Linked DNA regions of Pelorhabdus rhamnosifermentans. The protein of the gene in region 1 binds, or shares a complex with, the protein of each later gene. Links are inferred from orthologs where the notes say so. Each region holds a gene or a part of one and is shown on either strand. Other genes may lie near its edges.

Region 1 (3,544 bases):
TCAATGAAACGGGCCATTGATGAAACAACACGGCGGCGGAATATTCAACTAGCTCATAACAAAAAGTATGGTATTACTCCGCAGACAATTGTGAAAAAGGTTCGTGACTTAATTCAAACAACGAAGGTAGCTGAGGCGGAAACACCTTATGAGCCGGATGTGCTGAGCAACCTGAGTAAGCGCGAAATGCAGGATCTTACGGCCAGTTTGGAAAAAGAGATGAAAGCGGCTGCCAAGGCGCTGGAATTTGAGCGAGCAGGCGAATTGCGCGATGAAATTAAGAAACTCAAGAAGATGCTCAATGAGAGCGAGACTAAAGCAAAGACGGCTGGTAAAGCAAAGAGAGCCAGGCAAACGCGCATAAAATCGAATTGATTTTTTTGGACAAAGGCCAGTGGACAATGATGGAAGAGAGGAACAAGTGAGTGAAGGAACAGATTTTTGTTAAGGGTGCCAGACAGCACAATCTAAAAAATATTGATATTGCGATTCCCCGTGATAAGCTTGTGGTGATTACAGGGCTGAGTGGTTCAGGCAAGTCATCGCTTGCTTTTGATACGATTTATGCGGAAGGACAGCGTCGTTATGTGGAGTCACTTTCTGCTTATGCCCGGCAGTTTTTAGGGCAAATGGACAAGCCTGATGTGGATTATATTGAGGGGTTGTCACCAGCCATTTCTATTGATCAAAAAACAACGAGCCGTAATCCCCGTTCGACAGTGGGGACGGTAACAGAGATCTATGATTATTTACGGCTCTTGTTTGCCCGGGCGGGTGTGCCGTATTGTCCGCATTGCGGTAAGCCCATTCGTCAGCAAACGGTGGAGCAAATGGTGGATCAACTTAGGACTCTTGGCGATGGGGTGCGTCTGACTGTTTTGGCGCCTGTGATTCGCGGCAAGAAAGGCGAGCATGTGAAGGTGCTGGCCCAGATTCGCAAAGATGGCTACGTACGGGTTCGCGTCGATGGCCAGACACTCGATGTGGCGGAAGACATTTCGCTGGAAAAGAATAAAAAGCATACGATTGAGGTTGTCGTAGATCGTGTGATTGTGCGCCAAGGCAGTGAATCCCGTTTGGCAGAATCATTAGAAACGGCGCTGAAAGTAGGCAACGGTGTGGTTCTTGTCAATGCGGGCGGCAAGGAAGATCTGACATTTAGCCAGAATTTTGCTTGCGTGGATTGCGGTATCAGTCTACCCGAAATTGCACCGCGCATGTTTTCTTTTAACAGTCCCTATGGTGCCTGTCCGGCTTGCACTGGTCTGGGCTATAATATGGAGCTTGATCCAAGCAGCATTATTCCCGATGGCAGTAAGACGCTGGGTGACGGAGCCATTGCGGCTGTCAGCAAGAATCGAAATTCTTATTTTATGTGTCAGCTTGAGGCGCTTGTCACTCAGCACGGTCATTCTTTTGATGAGCCGTGGGATAGTCTGCCTGAAAAACTGCAACAGCTTATTTTGCAGGGCTCTGATGAAAAATTGACTTTCCAATATGAAAATATGTATGGTGAGACGCGCACCTATCAGGTACCTTTTGAAGGAACTCTCCCGCTGTTAAGCAGACGGTATCGTGAATCGACTTCTGATATGATGCGGGAGGAAATTGAGGAATTTATGAGTGTGAAGCCTTGTCCAAAATGTCATGGTGCAAGGCTGAAACCGGAATCACTGGCTATTCGTATTGGTTCGAAGAATATCTATGAAGTGACGCAGCTCAATATTGCTGACAGTCAACAATTTTTTTCTGCCGTCGAGCTTACTGAGCGACAGCAGCTGATTGCCAGGCAGATTCTGAAAGAAATTGATGCGAGACTGGGATTTTTAAATAATGTTGGTCTTGATTATATTACGCTGGATCGTGCAGCAGGTACTTTGAGCGGCGGCGAGGCGCAGCGTATTCGTCTGGCAACCCAGATTGGTTCCGGTCTCGTGGGGGTTCTCTATATTCTCGATGAACCCAGCATTGGATTACATCAGCGTGATAACAATCGCTTGCTTGACACGCTCAAGCACTTACGTGATTTAGGCAATACGCTGCTTGTTGTTGAGCATGACGAAGATACCATGTATGCAGCGGACCATATTATTGATATTGGCCCTCTTGCTGGGGTGCACGGGGGCAAGGTCGTGGCCCAGGGAACGGTAGAAGATATTAAAAATTGTCCGGAATCCATTACAGGTCAGTATTTAAGCGGAAAGAAGAGCATTCCTGTACCAGCCAAACGGCGTAAGCCCAATGGAAAATGGATTGAAGTGGTGGGGGCCAGGGAAAATAACTTAAAAAACATTACGGCTCGGTTTCCTTTAGGCGTGTTTACGGCTGTAACGGGGGTGTCTGGCTCAGGTAAAAGTACGCTTGTCAATGAAATTCTTTATAAAGGATTGGCGCAAAAGGTGTATGGCAGCCGTGCTAAGCCTGGGGCTCATAAAACGCTTGTTGGTGCCGAAAATATTGATAAAATTATTGAAATCGACCAGTCGCCCATCGGTCGTACACCGCGTTCGAATCCGGCTACCTATACAGGGCTGTTTGACGGTATACGCGAGGTATTCAGCCAGACGCCTGACAGCCGTATCAGAGGTTATAAACCCGGCCGATTTAGTTTTAATGTCAAAGGCGGCCGCTGCGAGGCCTGTCATGGTGACGGCATTATTAAAATTGAGATGCATTTTCTGCCTGATGTTTATGTGCCTTGTGAAGTATGTAAAGGAGCCCGTTATAATAGAGAAACTTTAGAAGTACGCTATAAAGGCAAAAGTATCGCGCAAGTGCTTGATATGATTGTGGATGAAGCGGTAGATTTCTTTCAGAATATCCCGAAACTGCATCGAAAATTGCAAATTCTCAAGGATGTAGGCTTAGGTTATATCAAATTGGGTCAACCTGCGACGACATTATCAGGCGGTGAGGCGCAGCGCGTAAAGCTGTCCACTGAGCTTGCCAAGCGTAGTACAGGCAAGACGATTTATATTTTAGACGAACCGACGACAGGGCTGCATACAGCCGATATTCATCGTTTACTTGAGGTATTGCAGCGCCTTGTTGATGGCGGCGACACAGTCATTGTTATTGAACATAATTTGGATGTCATTAAGACAGCCGATTATATTCTGGACTTGGGTCCAGAAGGCGGCGTACGCGGCGGTACCTTAGTAGCGCAGGGAACACCGGAACAAATCGTTCGTGAAAGGACTTCCTATACGGGGCAATATTTAGCACCCCTCCTTGAACGGGGAACGAGCAAGTAAAATTGAATGAATAAACTGCCCACTTTGTTAAACAGAGTGGGCAGTTTGCAAGGAAACGGGCAATAAAAAAAGGCGACCGTTGGTGCGGTCGCTGTTAAGCACTACGTGCTTGAACAAATAGGCATTTATTGTTAGAGTTTCCTCTTATTATTGGATTATTGGAAAAATTTATATTTAAATGATACTTGGTCCTAATATCAACTATTATAAAACACGGTCCTTGTTTTTACAATAACTTTTTGAACATTTTGGTTATATTGTGTAACTTTACTACAAGCTGAATGAGGAGA
Region 2 (4,070 bases), on another replicon or contig:
TTACGACCTTCCATGGCCTGTTCTACAGCAGGCCCAAGGGGTTTATTTAAAAACTCCTTTTTTGATGCACCGGCGACAGCCACAATGTTATCGCGATCAGCAACGAGTACAATATGCGCAATGGCTTCATGTAAAGAATCGGCGTACTCTTTCGCAAAATCCCCCAATTGCCCTACAGGCGAATATTTTTTCAAAATCACTTCGCCTTCATGATCAACATATATTTCCAGCGGGTCACCTTCACGTATCCTCAGAGTACGACGAATTTCTTTTGGTATAACTACTCTGCCTAGATCGTCTATCCTTCTCACGATTCCAGTCGCTTTCACCTGGATCCCTCCTTTTCTACATTTTTTTGACAATTTGCTTCAATGATAGTATATATCTTGCCTACTCTTTTTATTCATGTCTACTCACAGGTTCGATTTTCTTTAACAAATTATTTAACCAAGGTAAAACAGGTTCAGCAAGCTTGGCTGTTCTGATACGCAGACTGGGTGGGGGGCCTTGCAAAATTGTGATACGGTTAGGAAAATTTCTTTTAAAATTCAGTACAGCATCGATATTAATATGGGGTTTATCAAAGAAGTGAACCTCGATTATCTCATGGCTTTGAATAACCGACTGGATACCTAATCTTCTCGCATAATTTTTCACCCGTGCTACAGAAAGCAAATTAAGAACAGGTTCAGGGGGTGCACCAAAGCGATCAATTAATTCATCAACTAAATCGCTAATTTCTTCTTCGGTTTGGATGGCAGCAATACGTTGGTATATCTCAATTTTATGCACGGCTTCACCAATATAGTCGCTACTTAAATAAGCATCTACCTGAAATTCAAGTACAGGTTCCGGCTGAACCTCCACAGTCTTACCTGTTTTAAGCTCTTGCACCGCTTCATCAAGTAATCGGCAGTACATCTCAAAACCTACACTGACAATATGTCCATGCTGCTGAGCCCCTAACAAATTACCCGCACCGCGAATTTCAAGATCACGCATAGCAATTTTAAACCCTGAACCAAGTTCAGCAAACTCCTTAATGGCCTGAAGACGTTTTTCAGCCACTTCACTTAGAACCTTGTCCCGGCGATAAGTAAGATAAGCAAAAGATAAACGATGGGAACGGCCTACACGGCCACGCATCTGATAAAGCTGGGACAATCCAAAATGATCCGCGTCATACACGACGATGGTGTTGGCATTAGACACATCTAAGCCATTTTCAATAATACTCGTGCATACAAGCACATCATATTGACCCTCATAATAATCAAGCATCACCTGCTCTAGTAGCTCTTCAGGCATTTGACCGTGTGCTGTCTGGAACCGAGCATCAGGCAGCATCTCACTTAAGGTTTGGCGCATTTTATCAATGGTCTGCACCTTATTGTAAACGAAATAGACCTGACCGCCCCGCTTAATTTCTCGGCGAATGGCATCCCGAATAATTTCTTCATCATATTCAACGACATACGTTTGAACAGGAAATCTTTCCTCAGGCGGTGTTTCAATAATGCTAATATCCCGTGCTCCCACCAAGGACATATGGAGTGTCCTTGGAATTGGCGTTGCGCTCAATGCCAGCACATCAATATTATTACGCCATTTTTTAAATTTTTCTTTCTGAGCAACGCCAAATCGTTGTTCTTCATCAACAATTAATAGCCCTAAATCTTTAAACGTCACGTCCGCCTGCAGAATGCGGTGCGTGCCAATAAGCACATCCACCTTTCCTGCTTTTAAGGCTGCCAAAGTAGCTCGCTGCTCTTTAGCACTTCGAAAACGGCTAATCACATCGACAGTCAGACCAAAATCAGCAAAACGGGCACTAAAAGTCTGAAAATGCTGTTGCGCCAGCACCGTTGTCGGCACAAGCACAGCTACCTGTTTGCCTGCCATAACCGCTTTAAAGGCCGCGCGTATGGCTACCTCCGTCTTACCAAACCCCACATCGCCGCAAAGTAAACGATCCATAGGGCGTTCCGATTCCATATCTCGCTTGATTTCATCAATCGCCACAAGTTGATCTGGCGTTTCTTCAAAGGGGAAAGCTTCTTCAAATTCTGCCTGCCAGGTTGTATCTAAGCCAAAAGAAAATCCTTTGGCAATCTTACGATGAGCATAAAGTTCCACAAGTTCCTTGGCTAAATCAGCTACAGAAGCCTTGGCACGCGTTGTGGCCTTGAGCCATTCACTGCCACCCATTTTACTTAACCGCGGTATTTCCCCTTGCGCCCCAATATATTTTTGCAGAAGTTGCACCTGATCTGTCGGCACATAAAGCTTATCTTGTCCAGCATAGCGAATAAGCAAATAATCTTTCGTAAGGCCCCCCACGTCCATCGTTTCGACACCTACATATTTACCTATACCATGATTCACATGAACAACATAATCGCCTAAATTAATATCCCGAAAATAAGTGATCTTTTGTTCTTTTGATACGCGAGGACGAATCTTTCGTTTCTGCCGTCCCCAAATATCAATTTCATTGACAATCACAAGTTGCGCATGAGGTAGTTCAAAACCCGACTGTAAAGCACCTAATGTTGCAACAATACTACCAGGCTGAATTTGTTTAGGTGCTTCATCAAAAACGGCAGAAAATTTTTCTTGGCGTAAATAATTGACAAAATTCTGGGCTTTCTCTGCCGTACTAAACCTTAAAATGACCGTATCCTTACGCTCTTGCCATAAAGAAAGTTCTTTTATAAATAAGTCCACTTGTTTATGAAAAGGTGCCATGTTTTTCACAGTCAGGCTAATAATCCGATTCGGATCAGTCTGAGGGTTTTTCTGCAGCATCAGTGTCAGAAAAATGATGTTATGCTGTTTGGCCGACTGCATCAGTTCAGCCCAGGTAAAAACTTGCTTTTTAATGGCCGGATTTTCCTTCACCGATTTGTTAATCATTTCTCGAATACGCATGGGCTCATCCATAACAATATTGGCATCCGTTGCTAAATAGGAAAAAAGCGTATCCCCCTTACCAACTTGAACGGGACTATTTACAGGCAACACATCTACCCTGTCAATACTACTTAGCGAACGCTGATTTTCAACAGAAAAGTAGCGCAACGAATCAATAGTATCATCAAATAATTCCACTCGAACAGGATGAGCACTATTAATGGGGAAAATATCAATAATCCCGCCACGCCCACTAAACTGCCCCATAGCATCTACTTGATCAACCCGTTCATAGCCACTACGAACAAGTTGACGAAAAATTTCCTGACGATCGACATTTTTACCATCAATCAGTACGAGACGACTACTTTCAAAATCTGATTTATGCTGGACTTGCTGCATAATCGCTTCGGCTGTGGCAAGTACAAAACAAGGTTCGTTTTGTACCAATTTACTTAAGATTTCCATCCTACGAGCCGCAGGCTCTAAACTCTTAGCAGTCGCAGTAAAGCTCACCATATCCAACGTAGGCAAGATCAGAATATCTTTTTCCGGGAGTACGGCGACTACATCGGTACGAAACTGTTCCAAAGCTTCCTGACTGCCACACACAATGACAGTTGGACGTGTCCCATGCTCATAAGCTAGAGCCGCAAGCAAATGTTTTGGACTTCCTGTTAATCCATAAACTAGGCTTTGACCTATTGTTTGTTGCTCAAAACACTGCAAAGCTTGCTGCATGGCTGAATCTTTTGCTAATAATTCATAAAAAGCTTGCATTTTTACACCTCGTCCCACAAAACAAAACTCCCTTGCTTTTCAGGCAGGGCCAAAAAGGGCTCTAGCTACGCTAAAGCCCCGTTTATTTTTTCATTGTTAGTGTATGAAAGGAAACGGAGAAACAGACAATTTTTCTTGCATCCTTTCAATCTCTCCTATGCAACTATCACAAATAGCAGCAACGAAGATTGTTCCACTGTTTGGATTGATTTTAATTATATCCTGACGCTCCTCTGGCGTCAAGCAGTCAAAACCCAACTGCACTTCAGTCAGCCCCGTTGCATCAATTTCAGCAATGAATGCATCACAATGGGAACAAGTATAAACAATATGCATTTTTTCCTTCTCCTCACGCTTACTAATTAGTAAAATGATAA

The links.
Region 2: the proteins of uvrA (region 1) and mfd are in contact, whole or in part, in a crystal structure (PDB 4DFC), measured with the Escherichia coli proteins. The link is inferred for Pelorhabdus rhamnosifermentans from one-to-one orthologs.

What each region holds. Positions count from the first base shown.
Region 1 is NZ_JAHGVE010000001.1:296,082-299,625, forward strand. What follows is about bases 110-3,454. They hold uvrA (excinuclease ABC subunit UvrA), read left to right. Parts: upstream 110-425; coding sequence 426-3,254; downstream 3,255-3,454. Other genes in these bases: uvrB (excinuclease ABC subunit UvrB), read left to right, coding at 110-375. Also shown: more of uvrB, read left to right, coding at 1-109. UniProt on the Escherichia coli protein: The UvrABC repair system catalyzes the recognition and processing of DNA lesions. UvrA is an ATPase and a DNA-binding protein. A damage recognition complex composed of 2 UvrA and 2 UvrB subunits scans DNA for abnormalities.
Region 2 is NZ_JAHGVE010000006.1:38,036-42,105, forward strand. Bases 200-4,070 are described here. They hold mfd (transcription-repair coupling factor), read right to left. Parts: upstream 3,694-4,070; coding sequence 400-3,693; downstream 200-399. Other genes in these bases: spoVT (stage V sporulation protein T), read right to left, coding at 200-329; Ga0466249_RS08725 (anti-sigma-F factor Fin), read right to left, coding at 3,790-4,029; Ga0466249_RS08730 (hypothetical protein), read right to left, coding at 4,052-4,070. In the rest of the region: more of spoVT, read right to left, coding at 1-199. UniProt on the Escherichia coli protein: Couples transcription and DNA repair by recognizing RNA polymerase (RNAP) stalled at DNA lesions. Mediates ATP-dependent release of RNAP and its truncated transcript from the DNA, and recruitment of nucleotide excision repair machinery to the damaged site.